DNA from 4 places in the Peribacillus sp. Hz7 genome. Region 2 is predicted to be linked to each of the others. Evidence: riboswitches for the same ligand, from Rfam matches in the RefSeq annotation. Region 2 holds a riboswitch; each other region holds the start of a gene.
The links. A riboswitch is a leader RNA that binds a small molecule or an ion and turns the genes downstream of it on or off. The one in region 2 is predicted to bind S-adenosylmethionine.
Positions count from the first base shown of each region.

Region 1: another riboswitch for S-adenosylmethionine. It lies ahead of ACE199_RS08685 (methionine ABC transporter ATP-binding protein); the one in region 2 lies ahead of ACE199_RS22905 (peptide-methionine (S)-S-oxide reductase).
Region 3: another riboswitch for S-adenosylmethionine. It lies ahead of ACE199_RS08715 (methionine biosynthesis PLP-dependent protein); the one in region 2 lies ahead of ACE199_RS22905 (peptide-methionine (S)-S-oxide reductase).
Region 4: another riboswitch for S-adenosylmethionine. It lies ahead of ACE199_RS10575 (bifunctional homocysteine S-methyltransferase/methylenetetrahydrofolate reductase); the one in region 2 lies ahead of ACE199_RS22905 (peptide-methionine (S)-S-oxide reductase).

Region 1 covers NZ_JBHHJV010000004.1:229,387-233,347, reverse strand. The annotation lists gene ACE199_RS08695 (MetQ/NlpA family ABC transporter substrate-binding protein) at 1-619, opposite strand, end outside; gene ACE199_RS08690 (methionine ABC transporter permease) at 686-1,348, opposite strand; gene ACE199_RS08685 (methionine ABC transporter ATP-binding protein) at 1,341-2,351, opposite strand; SAM riboswitch class I at 2,412-2,515, opposite strand; gene ACE199_RS08680 (MBL fold metallo-hydrolase) at 2,867-3,691, shown strand; gene ACE199_RS08675 (hypothetical protein) at 3,743-3,940, opposite strand.
Region 2 covers NZ_JBHHJV010000041.1:5,457-9,417, forward strand. The annotation lists gene ACE199_RS22900 (helix-turn-helix domain-containing protein) at 1-1,198, shown strand, start outside; gene ACE199_RS22905 (peptide-methionine (S)-S-oxide reductase) at 1,723-2,103, opposite strand; SAM riboswitch class I at 2,192-2,307, opposite strand; gene ACE199_RS22910 (hypothetical protein) at 2,545-3,429, shown strand; gene ACE199_RS22915 (Dabb family protein) at 3,808-3,961, opposite strand, start outside.
Region 3 covers NZ_JBHHJV010000004.1:235,984-239,944, forward strand. The annotation lists gene fumC (class II fumarate hydratase) at 61-1,443, opposite strand; SAM riboswitch class I at 1,737-1,851, shown strand; gene ACE199_RS08715 (methionine biosynthesis PLP-dependent protein) at 1,937-3,046, shown strand; gene metC (cystathionine beta-lyase) at 3,046-3,961, shown strand, end outside.
Region 4 covers NZ_JBHHJV010000006.1:59,990-63,950, forward strand. The annotation lists gene ACE199_RS10570 (spermine/spermidine synthase domain-containing protein) at 1-721, shown strand, start outside; SAM riboswitch class I at 1,126-1,228, shown strand; gene ACE199_RS10575 (bifunctional homocysteine S-methyltransferase/methylenetetrahydrofolate reductase) at 1,339-3,186, shown strand; gene metH (methionine synthase) at 3,179-3,961, shown strand, end outside.

The DNA of each region.
Region 1 (3,961 bases), on a different contig from region 2:
CAGATAAGTCAACGCTATCTGTAGCACGTGGTAATTGAGCTGCTTCTAATGGTTTAATTTGGATGTTTTTCGGGTTACTTGTTACATCTTTTTCTGACAATGTTAACTGATTAGCAGCTGGATCAACTTCAATTAGTTTGGCATCTACTAGAATTTTTAGCGCACGAGCCATATTAGATGGATCATTTGGAACAGCGATAGATGTACCGTCTTTTATTTCATCTAAAGATTTATATTGTTTTGAATAAATTCCCATTGGTGCTGTTGGAACAACAATCAATTCAGAAAGTTGTAAGTTGTTTTCCTTTGCAAATGTTTCCATGTAGTATTTGTGTTGGAATAGATTTGCATCAATGGATCCATTGCTTAGAGCAAGGTTTGGTTGAACATAATCACTAAATTCAACGACTTCTACTTTATATCCGGCTTTTTCAAGTGATGGTTGAATCGCTTTTTTAACCATGTCAGCAAAAGGACCACTTGTTGCACCAATTTTAAGTTCTTTTTTCTCTTCAGTTGTGTTTGAAGCCGTATCTTTTTCTTCGTCTTTGTTATTGCCGCAAGCTGCTAAAGCAAGGGCAAGAACAAGAACGAGTAATAAGGATGCCCATTTTTTCATCTTGTAAATCCTCCTAAATATTGAATAATGTATTAAAACTTTCTATGAAGAAAGCAATAATTGTGCTTATCGTTTATCAACTAAATAAGAAAGCTTGTCCCCGATAATTTGAATGATTTGAACAAGGCAAATGAGAACAATAATCGTCAGAATCATAACGGTATTGTCGTAGCGGTAGTACCCGAAGCGGATGGCTAAATCGCCGATTCCTCCGCCGCCAATCGTCCCTGCCATAGCTGAGAACCCAATGAGTGAAATCGTTGTTAAGGTCAGACCTTGAATGATGCCTGGTTTTGCTTCAGCGAGCAGGACATCTTTAATGATCATCCATGGTGAAGCGCCAACGGCAATCGCCGCCTCAATAATGCCTTTATCAATTTCACGTAAAGAGGTTTCAACGATTCGAGCGAAAAACGGAATCGCTGCTACGGATAATGAAACAGAGGCAGCGATTGGTCCAATCGTTGTTCCTGTTATTAAGTTAGTGAAAGGAAGCAATGCTACTAATAGAATGATATATGGAATAGATCGTACAAGGTTTACGATGAATCCAAGCAGACTATTGATAAACGCATTTTCAAAAAATAAATTTTTTGCTGTTATAAAGAGTAAAACTCCAAGCGGTAAACCGAGAAACAGGGCGATGATAAGCGAGATGCCAACCATATACACCGTTTCTAGGAATGCTTTATTAAGATCGGGAAGTATAGCTGTAATCGATTCAAGCATGATGTATCACCTCCACATAGCTAGTTCGTTTGTTGATATAGTCTAAAGCCGCTTGAATGTCATTAGTGTTCCCGGTTAATTCAACAATAAGTATGCCTAAAGGAATGTTTTGGATATATTCGATTTTTCCGTGCAAAATATTGGCTTTTACAGGATGTTCTTGTAATAAGTCTGAAAGAATGGCCTCACTAGCGAGCTGTCCTTCAAATTTAATTTTGATAATGCTTCCTTTACTTTCCGTAATTAAATGAGAAGGAAGTTCAAAATCTAAGACGCTTTCGATAAATTGTTTCGTTAATGCTTGTTTAGGTTGAGCGAACACACCGTATACATCGCCTTCTTCAATTATGCGCCCATCTTGCATAACGGCTACCCGATGACAAAGTTCTTTTACAACCTCCATTTCATGGGTAATTAAGACGATTGTAATTCCGAACTCTTTATTAATTTTTTTCAGTAATTGTAAAATGGCTTTTGTTGTTGTTGGGTCAAGGGCAGATGTTGCCTCATCACATAAAAGAACGGTAGGATTGTTTGCTAATGCACGGGCAATTCCAACACGTTGTTTTTGTCCACCGCTTAATTGAGCAGGGTATACATCTTTTTTATCACTAAGACCAACGATTTCGAGTAATTCAAGCACACGTTTGCGAATGGCTTCAGGCGATTGATGTGCAGCTTTTAAGGCGAAAGCAACATTATCAAACACTGTTTTCGAACTGATGAGTGAAAAGTGCTGAAAAATCATTCCGATTTTCAGTCGTTGTTTTCGTAATGCTTGACCCGATAATTTCGTTAAATCAACACCATCAATAATTACTTGGCCTTTTGTCGGACGTTCTAATAAATTAATCGAACGAATTAAGGAGCTTTTACCAGCACCGCTATATCCAACAATTCCAAAAATTTCTCCTTTTTGAATCGTCAAGGATACATCATCAACTCCGACAACTCGACTTTTCTTCGTGATGTATTCCTTTCGTAACGATCGAATTTCAATCATGGACGTTCCCCCCTAAAAAAGCCTCTTTCTGAGTGAAAGAGGCGACATAATCTATATCACGACTTATCTTCCAGAATTGTATCTCTGCAGGAAGTAGCACCGTTCCTAAATAGGAGGTTGCCGGACGTCATTGGGCCTGATCCCTCGGTCACTCTTGATAAGTATTTATTATTTTGAGATATTTTAGAATATTTATATTAGAATATTATTTGTTATAGTTTGAAAAGTCAATATATTTTTTCAGTGAATAATGTAATAATATTCAAAAATCCTTGTATATTATTACATTATAGGATTTAACTTACTCTTTCTATCTGAAAATTGTTAGTTGAAGCTTAGGTGTATTTGTTATTTTTAGATAAGAAATAGATCTGTGATTTTGATGAATTTATTATTAGTTATGGAAGTGTGCCTTTCCATTCTTAATATTTTCCATATATTCCTTGTAAGTGTTATGTGTCTTATATACAGTTAATAGTAATAAGGCTTCATCTGATAGACATCAATAAAAACGAATGGGGGATAAGGATATAGAAAGGAAACGGGTAGGAGATGTAGAATGGGTACATGGAAAAGTAGAATCTGCGCAATCTAAGATGGGTGTAAATGTCTTTGTAACAGATGGTCTAATGATTGATACAGGGTCAGAGTCTTTACTGTCTGACTTGATTCCTTTTTTTCAGTCGGTCGATTTTGATCAAGTAGTGCTTACGCATTATCACGAAGATCATACAGGTGGTTGCGCTTGGATTCAAAAACATAAACAAGTACCATTATTTATTCATTCGATGTCGCTTGATGTTTGTTCAAAACAGGGAGAATATCCGGATTATCGTAAACGGATTTGGGGAGTGCGAGAAGGGTTTCAAGCACGCCCAATTGGAGAAACGATACAATCTCATCATCATACATGGAAGGCTATTTTTACACCGGGACATGCAAGGGATCATATGTCTTATTTGAATCAAAGCAACGGTGTACTTTTCTCAGGAGACTTATTTGTTACGCCAAAAACAAAAGTGATTTTGCAGGAGGAGTCTATTCCGACAATTATACATTCTATTAAGAAGGTATTGCGATATGATTTTCAAGAAGTTTTCTGTTGTCATGCAGGCTATCTTCCAAATGGAAGGGAACTATTTCAAGTTAAGCTTGACTATTTAGAAAATTTACAGGGAGAAATTATTCGACTGCATCAACAAGGGTTAACCGTTGAGGAGATTCAACAGAAGGTTTTCCCGAAGCAGTATCCGATTATAGAGTACTCGGACTATGAATGGGATTCGAAACATATTATTACGTCCATTCTTAGAAAGGCGCAATTCACTAGTGTAAGATGAATAGGTAGTAAATAAATGTGAGCTGACCTTATAGGGCCAGCTCACATTTAATTAATCTAAACTATTTACATTAGGAGGCGCTTCATCATAGAATTCATGAGCTTCTTCGATGTTTTGGTTATTACCTGATGTATAGACATTTCCTCCAGCCATTCCTTCATTGATAATACGGTCAACGTCTAAATAAACAGAGTCCTTTTTATCGTATTCTGAATCTTTCAAAAACGTATATTTTTCTTTGTCGTCCAAAATAATTCCCTCCTTAGCTTC
Region 2 (3,961 bases):
TGAATTACGGCCAATTGCTATGGAGATTTTCAATTCTGAAAAGCAGCAAATGTGGTTATCACTCGTGGAATCTACACTTAGCTCACTAGATGAATGGACGGCCGACTTATTTGACCTGATTTCTTATTTGTGGATCGTACAGCCTAAAGATGCTGATGGCTACATCAAATTCCACAGTGATGAAGCCTTGAAACTTCGATTTGCTGATGCAATGAAGGAAGATTTCTATATTCGTGAAAAAGAGCGCTTTAGCATTATGAAACGTGTTGCCGCCCTTTCAAGTATTTGGGTATCTATGCGTGGTGACAATATAACCGTGATCGACAGGGAAAAGATTTCAGACGAACAGCAATATGATTTCACAACATTTAATCGCATGTTTGACATCGGAAGCTTAGATATGGCTTACGATAAAAAGACGGGAAAGGCAAAAGGTATTTACTCTTTACAAATTCGCCCTGCACCTATTCTTTCATATTATTTAAACAGTGAGCAGCAATCTTTTGGGGCCCTTGATTTAAAAGTCTTTCAATATAGCCACTATACACAACGTGAACACAAACGTTTAACACGCTATTTAAATTATCAATGGAAAATACGGACGTTAAAACGCAATTTACATCAACCATTTAAGATTAAGACACTATTAGATGTTGTTGCTTTCCCTAAAAGCTATAATGGTGTACAAATACGTGATCGTCTTGAATCTGTACTAGATGATCTTCAGCGCGATTATGTCATCAAAAACTGGTATTACACAGAACCAATTGATGAAGAACGTATCGGGAAGCGCTTCTGGATACAAAAATATTGGGGGCCACTAACTGTGGTAATCGTACCACCGGATGAGATTATTGCAGAGAATCTAAAGAAAATTAATATCGAGACTTTAGCTTCGCCAGCTGTAAATGAGCTGGCTGCTACTGTAGTGACTCCCCCTATTATCGAACAGCTACCTGGAACTTCTGAACAAATAGCAATGGACCTAGAAGAAAATACGCTTATTGAAATTTCACCAGAGTATATAGCCGATTTAATTGAACAGGAAAAATTAAGTATTCGTAAAGCTGCTGCAGAAATGGGGCTTTCCCATAGTACCCTTCTTCGTTATTTGAATAGGCAAAACAAACGCTTCAACAAGAGGAATATTTCAAAGTTAGAGCACTGGGCTAAACAAAAACAACGCACAAAAAGATAAAAGATGAAAAAGTCGCAATAAGGTTCAGTACTAGTATTCGTTTAATCAGAGGCAAAGTAAAAATAATTTCTTTTGATAAAGCCCTCACTCTAAGAGGAAATGCACAAAAAAACCCTCTGAAGCTCAGAGCCCCAAGGGTTTGAAAAAACTTTAAAATTTTTTACTACACAGGTTGGACCTAAGAATGCACCATGTTGAGGGAAATGCACCACTTTTTCTATATGAATATGTAACAAGGATTTACCCATAAATGCTGATATATCAAGGGATTAACCCCATTTCATAGAAATAAATACTACACACTTTGGACGAAGTCACAAAAAAATGCACCATTTTCGTTCAATATGTGTACCATTGTGGTGCATTTCATTCGGAAGTGGTGCATTTTTGATATGCTAGAGATCCAAAGCCGTCTAGCATAAGAAAGGTGGGACAAATTGTTGAATTACGCCAATGTTTCTTATCATTTTAGGCGAAAAGACTCCCACTTCAAAGTTTCATTAGAAAATTAAGTGATGGGTAGTTCAATAAGACATTAATTCGATCTCTTTCAGGTCATTAATATATTCACACGCCGGGGTAATTTTTGTAATAACTTCATCTTTAAAAATATGTTTTAGCTCGCTTTTCTTTTGTTTAGCTAATGTTAATTGGTTTTTATCAGAGAAGAAAATCAATGATTGGTTTTTAAATGACTGACCTTCTCTAGATGTTGGGTCATGTAAGTCAAAAAACAATTCTAATAAGTCATTATAAGATACTTTCCAAGGATTAAACCATATTTCTACTATGTCTAGATTTGCCCCTCTTAGATGTCCTATTCGAGCATTTTCAATACCATGAAAACCTGTAATAAAAGCTTTTTGACTAAAAAATTCGCTTGCACCAAACACTGCTTTTTCCATTTAAATTCGCTCCTTTGAGCGATAAGCCTCTTTCCATCCAAAAAACCTCTCTTTAAATAAAGAGAGGTTCGTATTATTACATACATTCCTCTCATCTTTCAAAGGTTAACACCTTTGCAGGAATTAGCACCGTTCAAGACAATATTTTGACTTGATGGTTGCCGGGTTTCACAGGGCCTGTCCCTCTACCACTCTGGATAAGAAGTTATCGCTATTTATTTTTATTTAACTAGTTGATTGTTATTGATAGTATCATTCAGTTATCTAAAATTCAAGTACTATCATAAAAATTCTCATTGAAAGTAACGAAATATTTTTTTAGAATTCATTCTAATACATAAATACAGCTATACAGGAATATGTATTTAGATTACTTTTTATTTAAATGAAAAGATAGGCGGCTCTCATCTTCAAACTTTTGTTGATCCGGAGGGAAATCAAATGAGGAAATTAAAATATTGGGGAGTAGCGGTGGTAATTGGGTTGTTGATTGGTGTAGCATTTTGGTGGGCAACATCCGAAGTGAAAGACCGAAAGGACCCACTGAACCAATCTGACGCATTTGTATACAGTGATAACGGCATACTTTATTGGTTTGAACTAACTAGTGAAAAAGGGAAAGTGAAAGGTACACTTCATCAACAGAAAATCATAGAAGAAGTCGGTAAAGTACCGTTTATGGAAGAAAAAAAATCCCCCCTGACTGGAGAAACAACTGAAAAAGGATATGAATTTAAGGTGAATAATGGTGAGAAAATCATAACGTTTGACGCTTGGTTTTCTAAGGGAAATCTTGTAGTACAAAAGCAAGAAAACAAGGATAACAAATTATACAAGGCTGTTGACCAAGAAGAACTCGATAAATATGTAAAAGCGCTACAACAAGAGTTGCAAATGGCCATCTATCATTCGGAAGAAAAAGAAAAGAACCGTTTAAGAAAGTTTTTCTCCGATCTTGATAGTGTGTACGGATATCTTTACTCCGCGGAGAACGAATCGTTCCAGCTCTTCGTCAAAATCGATGAAGCCCTACTCCAAGGCGAATTGACAGGTTCTCTTCTTATGATGACTGACACGGGGAGTAAAACCAACCCGTACGAAGAAACCAGATATGCTTTGAACGGAATAACAGACGGACTTATGGTGCGGTTCTTCACCACCGTAGATGGAAAGGAAACCAAGTTGGAAGGTAATTTTCATGAGGGTGCCACTCGTTTCGACCTGTCATTTTGGACGACCGATCAAAAACTGTCGTTTCAGGCTGTAACGGAAGAAGAATTCAAACAGAATTACGAGGAATTTAAAAAGAAGGCACAATTATTCTAAAGGTAGAAGGGCCTCCTCCTTATTGAACTACCGGGTGCTGATTAAACAAGGCCATCAAAATGATGGTCTATTTTTAGGCTCAAAATATCAACAGTATGGTTTAACAACGCCTTTGAACAAAAGGCCTCTCTGAGGGGACTTGGGCAAAAAAAGGAACCTCTGAAGCCGAGAGCCCCAGAGGTTCGAAAAAATTTTTTGCCACACGGTTTGGACGCGAAAATGCACCATGCTAGTGGAAATGCACCATTTTCGTTCAATAAGAAAATTTTCTTGAAAAACTTTCTACAAAAACGCATTCCTGACAAAGAACTGACTATGTAAGATAAAAAAGAGCCAGGCACTTATAGTACACTATTCAGGTTTGGAATTCATATGAAACTAGATTTCGATATCTACCCCAATGCTGTCCACTCGTCCTACCTCTTTAATGAACATGGCAACAGCCTGGTGTTCCTCATTTGATACATATGCATCAAGAGCCGCTTTGTCTTCAAACCTTACCACCAACACTACCTGGTATTCTTTGCTTTTC
Region 3 (3,961 bases), on a different contig from region 2:
TTCTGAGACCATGACAAATGTACCCTTTCACAATCATGCGAAAGGGTACATTAAACTTTCTTATTTATTCACCATATTAGCTGGGACGACCCATTTATCGAACTCTTCTTCTGTTAAATAACCAAGTTGAAGGGCTGCTTCTTTCAAAGTAGAATTCTCCTTAAATGCGTGTTTCGCAATTTTCGCCGCTCTTTCATAACCAATGTATGGATTAAGCGCCGTAACAAGCATAAGAGATCGTTCTACATTTTGTTTAATAGCTTCTTCATTCGCTGTAATTCCAACCGCACAGTTGTTATTGAAAGAAAGAATTCCCTCTGTTAATAATTTAACCGATTGTAAAAAATTATAAATAATAACCGGTTTAAAGACATTTAGCTCGAAATTACCTTGGCTGGCTGCAAATCCAATGGTCGCATCATTTCCAACGATTTGAGTCGCAATCATCGTTAAGGCTTCACTTTGAGTCGGATTTACCTTACCTGGCATAATAGAACTTCCTGGTTCATTTTCTGGAATCGCAATTTCGCCAATACCGCTTCTTGGACCACTTGCTAACCATCTAATATCATTAGCAATTTTCATTAAGTCAGCAGCTAGTGCTTTTAACGCACCGTGGACGTAGACCATTTCATCATGACTTGTCAGCGCATGAAATTTATTATCAGATGTTTGGAACGGATGTCCCGTATCCTCAGCAATTTGTTTCGCTGATTCCTCTGGAAATTCAGGGTCTGTATTAATCCCTGTTCCTACCGCTGTCCCACCAAGAGCTAAGTTCAATAATTTTTGACTGCTCTCTTCTACCATAGCTAAACTCTTATCTAACATCGCTCTCCATCCAGATATTTCTTGACCTAATGTAAGAGGTGTCGCATCTTGAAGATGTGTTCGACCAATCTTCACTACATCCCAAAATTCTTTTTCCTTCTCTTTAAACGTATCACGCAGTACTTTAATAGCTGGAATTAGTTGATTGACTACTTCCATATAGGCAGCAATATGCATCGCCGTTGGAAACGTATCGTTCGAACTTTGTGCCTTATTTACATCATCATTTGGATGAAGTCTTTCCGATTCTCCAATCTCCTCCAACCACTTATTACCTTTATTAGCAATAACCTCATTGACATTCATATTACTTTGCGTCCCACTACCCGTTTGCCAAACAACAAGCGGAAAGTGCTCATCAAGCGTTCCATCCAAAATTTCTCTACAAATCGTTATAATAGCATTTTTCTTCGCTTCTGATAAATCTCCAAGCTTATGATTTACTTTAGCTGCTGCTTGTTTTACATAAGCGAATGCCCGAATTAATTCAATTGGCATCTTTTCCTTACCAATTTTAAAATTATTGCGACTTCTCTCTGTTTGAGCTCCCCAATATTTATCTGCAGGGACCTTTACCTCACCCATCGTGTCACTTTCAATTCTAAATTCCATTATTCCTTGCCTCCCATTTACATATAAAATCATATAGTCCGTTAATTAGTTTCTCTTAATAGACCACATGCCATTCATTGATATTGATTCTCATTTACATTGTACAAGTTTTCCATGTATATAGCAAAAAAATAGCTTATTTTCGTACGTTATACGAAAAAATTCATTAGTTTATGTATGTCTGTAAACAAAATAGACAATATAAAGATTAACGATATCATCGAACAAATCTTCCATTGGTATTGACATTAAGAAAAATGTATAGTAAATTCAAAAAAAACAAATTATTTCAACTCTTATCCAGAGAGGTCGAGGGAATGGCCCGTTGACACCTCAGCAACCTTCATTGACCCATGATCAATGAAAAGGTGCTAATTCCTCAAGTTCCTGTAACTTGGCAGATAAGAAGAATGACTCAACTTACTCAAATTAAAGTCTTCTTCTTAAAGAAGACTTTTTTTTATTTCGTATCTTTAAAGGAGCCGTGATGGTGATGTATAAAAAGGAAACATATCTTGCTCAAATTGGAAATAGAAGCGAAACAACTACAGGAACAGTCAACCCTCCTGTCTATTTCTCAACTGCTTATCGACATGAAGGAATTGGGCAATCGACTGGATTTGACTATACTCGTACTGGAAATCCCACTCGCCAAATTCTTGAACAAGCAATCGCTGATCTTGAATCCGGCGATCGAGGCTTTGCTTGCAGTTCAGGCATGGCAGCCATTGCGACAATCTTAGCTTTATTTGAATCAGGCGATGAATGGATTGTTAGCGGCGATTTATACGGTGGAACGTACCGCCTTTTAGAACAAGGGTTTAAAAAATGGGGCTTAGGCTGTAAATATGTAGATACTTGTTGTTTGAGTGAAATTGAAGATGCAATTACTCCGCAAACAAAAGCCATCTTTCTAGAAACCCCAACAAATCCCCTTATGCAGGAAACAGATATTCGAGCTGTTGCCGACATTGCTAAGAAATATAACTTAATATTAATTGTGGATAACACATTCTATACCCCACTCCTTCAACAGCCAATTTTAGAAGGTGCTGATATTGTCATTCACAGTGCAACGAAATATTTGGGCGGGCATAATGATGTACTAGCTGGATTGATTGTCGCAAAAGGAACAGAATTATGTGACGCGTTAGCGTTCCACCATAATGGATATGGCGCTGTATTGAGCCCATTCGACTCTTGGCTTCTTATGCGCGGAATGAAGACTTTAGCTCTGCGCATGAAACAACATGAACAAAATGCTAAAGCACTTGCTGAATATTTAACAAATCATGAATGCGTTACAGATGTACTTTATCCAGGAAAAGGCGGCATGCTTTCCTTCCGCATTATCGATGAAAAAGCCGTTAATCCATTCTTACAATCTTTACAATTAATTTGTTTCGCTGAAAGCCTTGGCGGAGTCGAAAGCTTCATTACGTACCCTGCAACGCAAACACATGCTGATATTCCGTTAGAAACGCGACTTGCAACTGGCGTATGTAATCGACTGCTGCGTTTCTCTGTTGGCATTGAAGATTATAACGATTTAACTCAAGACCTAGAACAAGCTTTTGCTCGTGTAAAACAGGAGGTATTATAATGAAAAACGGGGAACAATTTAGCTTTGAAACACGTTTGCTTCATAATGAACATAAAGTAGACCCATCAACTGGTGCCGTTAGCGTTCCGATTCAGCACGCATCTACGTTCCATCAATTTGATGTTGATCAATTTGGTAAATACGATTATAGCCGCAGTCTAAATCCAACTCGTGAAGCATTAGAAACGATTATTGCTGAACTAGAAGAGGGAACACATGGTTTCGCTTTCGCATCAGGAATGGCGGCCATCTCAACATCCTTCCTATTATTATCAGCAGGTGACCATATCGTCGTTACAGAAGATGTATACGGTGGAACATTCCGAATGGTCACAACTGTATTAAACCGCTTTAACATTGACCATACATTTGTCGACATGACAGATTTTGAAAGCGTGAAAGCAGCGGTTCGACCGAATACGAAAGCTATTTATATGGAAACACCATCAAACCCAACTCTTAAAGTAACCGATATTAAACAAATTTGTGATTTCGCTAAAGAAATTGGAGCCTTAACGTATGTAGACAATACATTCCTAACTCCAGCTTTACAAAAACCACTTCAACTAGGGGCCGACATTGTACTTCATAGTGCAACGAAGTTCCTATCTGGACATAGCGATGTTGTAGCAGGACTTGCTGTTGTGAAAGATCCCGAGCTAGCAGCTAGACTTGGTACACTTCAAAATGCATTCGGAGCAGTACTTGGCGTACAAGATGCTTGGCTAGTAATGCGAGGGTTAAAAACATTATCTGTACGGATGGAGCATTCTCAAAAAGGAGCTCAAAAAATAGCGGAATATTTAAATCAGCATCCACTTGTTAAGAGCGTCTATTACCCAGGGTTAGCTGATCATCCGCAATACGACATTCAACATAATCAAGCAAGCGGAGCTGGCGCGGTTCTTTCATTTG
Region 4 (3,961 bases), on a different contig from region 2:
GAGTATTTATGCAGAAGTGATGGTACACATTCCAATGGCTGCTGCACGCAAGCGGAAGAATGTTCTAATCATCGGTGGTGGTGGTGGAGTAACGACCCACGAGGCCCTTCGTTATTCCGAAGTGGAGAAAATTACTACCCTTGACATCGACGAAGTGATGATAGATTTCGGTAAAAATTTGGAGGCTTTGGTCCAATTTAATCAAGGTTCATTGAATCATCCTAAAGTTCAAGTCGTAATTGAAGATGGCAGAAAGTTTGTCGAGAAAAACGGGGAAAAGTGGGATGTTATTATTATCGACCTTCCTGAGCCAACTGACAAATGTCCTGAGCTTTCCCGTCTCTTCAGCAGGGAGTTTTATAGCATCTTGAAAGACCGTTTAGAACCAGGGGGTGCAATCACTGTAGCTTGTTCCGCTTTTCCCTGGATGCCTGAGTACTTTTGGAGTATACAGAAAACCCTCAAAAAAGCTGGTTTCTATGTACTGCCATATCACAATTTCTTCCCGGAAGAGGGAGAGGATTGGGCGTTTTGTCTCGCTACAACGTCTCCTGTTAAAGCAAATGATTTACGTATGTTAGTTCCAACGCAGTACCTGTCACCTGAACGACTAACAGACATGTTTTATATGCCGTTTCATTTTGTGAACTTTAAGAATAGAGGTAAAGTCCAAACAGACAGCAATACGGTGTTGCTTGATATTGTAAATGAAGCTGATTGAGTTGAGATTTATCATTTTCTATTTGACCCCCAGAGTGTACCCCCTCAAGCTAACCATGTAAATGACTAGATGCGAGATAATCTTTGTTTCAAAACTAGCGAGTGCTGAAAAAGTAGACAGGCCAAAGAAGCCTATTAAAACGCAATGTTTTCGCTAGACATTTTGTCTAGGCTGCCTTGCCATTTCATACACAATTCCTAGAATGTTAAATAAATAGTTAGGGGAATGACAAAATAAGGTAAAAAACGAATATTGTTCGTGATTTGTCTCTAATTCTTAGTTATTTTGTTTGAAAAATTCAAAAATTGGCTAGAAGGTATTGAATTTCATCATTGTTTCATGTAAATTAAGAATAATTATATTGTAATTTAATTTGAAATGTTTAGAAAAGTTTATATAAATCAATCTTATCGAGAGAGGTGGAGGGACTGGCCCGATGAATCCTCAGCAACCAGCTGTTTGAGCTAAGGTGCTAAATCCAGCAAGCGGGCGCTTGATAGATGAGGAGAATGTTTCTTATGAAGACCTTCTTCTTTTTATAGATGGAAGGTTTTTTCTTTTTCTTACACCATTGAAATAAAGCGGAAACTGAATTGTTTTTGGGAAAGGGTGCACATATGGAGTTTCGTAAAGAGCTAAAGCAAAGAATTTTAATTGGGGAAGGAGCAATGGGGACACTATTGTATTCCCGTGGCATCGACCATTGTTATGAAGAATTAAACTGTACAGAGCCTGATCAAATTGAAGCGATTCATCGTACTTATTTGGATGCAGGTGCTGATATTTTACAATCGAATACGTATGGAGCAAATTTTCATAAATTAAAGCGCTATGGATTAGAAGATCAAGTGAGTCAGATTAATCGCCAAGGAATTGCCATTGCTAAAAAGGTTGCGCAAGGGAATGCGTTTGTGTTTGGAACGATTGGTGCTTCTAGAAGTATTCGAAAATCTGATTTAAGTTTAGAAGAAATTAAACGTAGTTTCCGTGAACAGCTATATAGTTTACTGCTTGAAAGTCCTGATGGATTATTATTCGAAACATATTATGATTTGGAAGAATTGGAAACAGTGTTGCAAATTGCAAGACAGGAAACGAACATTCCAATTATTACGAATGTTACGTTGCATGAACTTGGGAATTTACAAAACGGTGTTCAGTTAAATGAAGCATTTAAGCGGTTAGAACAATTAGGTTCAGACGTAGTCGGACTTAATTGCCGTTTAGGTCCGCATCATATGATTCGTGCGTTAGAATCTGTTCAACTTCCAAGTCATGCCGCGCTTGCTGCGTACCCTAATGCGAGTTTACCAGATTATGTGGATGGCCGATTAGTGTATGATGCAGCACCGGAATACTTTGGCTCAAGCGCGCTTCAATTACGTGATCAAGGAGCATCCATTATTGGCGGATGCTGTGGTACGACACCACAGCATATTACAGCAATGAAAGCAGCTGTTTCTGATTTAGCTCCAATCGTTGAGAAAAAAATGCACGCAGCGAAAGTGGAAACAATTGAAGTTCGGGAACAGGATCGCACCCCTGCTTTATATGAAAAAGCGAAAACAGAAAGAACGATTTTAGTAGAGCTAGATCCACCTAAGAAACTGGGGATCGAAGAGTTTATGAAAGGGTCTAAAGCTTTGAAAGAAGCTGGAGTTGATACGATTACGTTAGCGGATAATTCGCTCGCTTCTCCTAGGATTTCTAATGCAGCGCTGGGTATGTTAATTAAATCACAGCTTGATTTAAATCCGCTTGTGCATATTACATGTCGTGATCGAAACTTAATTGGATTACAATCGCATTTAATGGGCCTACAAACTCTAGGATTAAATGAAGTATTAGTTATTACAGGAGATCCTTCGAAAATTGGTGATTTCCCAGGTGCAACATCTGTGTATGATTTATCTTCTTTTGATTTAATTAGTTTGGTTAAGCAATTTAATGAAGGACTTTCGTATTCTGGACAAAGTCTTGGCCAAAAGACGAATTTTAAAATTGCTGCGGCTTTTAATCCAAATGTGAAATATTTAGATAGAGCGGTTCAACGAATGGAAAAGAAAATTGAGTGCGGCGCTCATTCATTTTTAACACAGCCGATTTATTCCACTTCACAGATTGAAGAAGTATACGAAGCAACGAAGCATTTAGAGACACCTATTTTTGTCGGCATCATGCCGTTAACTAGTACTCGTAATGCCGAATTTATTCATAATGAAGTACCTGGAATTAATTTGCCAGATCATGTTCGCCGGGCAATGGCAGCAGCAGGTAATGACCCAATTCAGGCGCAAAAAGAAGGTGTGGCAATCGCACGAGAACTTGTGGATGCGGCAATGGATAAATTTAAAGGTATTTATTTAATTACTCCATTCCTTCGTTATGAAATGACGGCGGAGTTAACGCGCTATATTAGAACGCTTGATCAAACAAAAACATCTGAGGTGGCAGCATATGAGTAAAAAGTCAATTAACGAACAACTACAATCAAAAATTCTATTACTGGATGGCGCAATGGGTACGATGCTACAAGCCGAAAATTTAACAGCTGAAGATTTTGGTGGAGAACAATATGAAGGCTGTAATGAATATTTAACGCTGACTCGTCCAGATGTTATTCAAAAAATCCATGAAGCATATTTTGCTGCAGGTGCCGATATTGTTGAAACGAATACATTCGGGGGTACGAGTATTGTTTTAGATGAATACAATCTAGGTACACTTGCTTACCAGTTAAATAAAGAATCAGCAGAAATCGCTGTAAAAGCGTGTGAAGTATATTCAACAGAAGCTTGGCCAAGATATGTGGCCGGTTCAATGGGGCCAACAACGAAAACACTATCAGTTACAGGTGGAACGACTTTTGATACATTAAGAGAGTGTTATGAAGAGCAGGCCCTTGGATTAATTGATGGAGGCGTCGATTTACTTCTCGTTGAAACATGTCAAGATATGCTAAATGTAAAAGCTGCTTTTTTAGGCATTAAAGGAGCCTTTGAGAAGAGTGGTAAGGAACTCCCGATTATGATTTCGGGAACGATTGAGCCAATGGGAACGACATTAGCTGGTCAATCCATTGAAGCGTTCTATCTTTCTTGCGAGCATATGAAACCAATTTCGGTCGGTTTAAATTGTGCGACAGGTCCGGAATTTATGATCGATCATATTCGGACATTAGCGGATTTATCAAATAGTGCGGTTAGCTGTTATCCGAATGCAGGGCTTCCGGATGAAGAA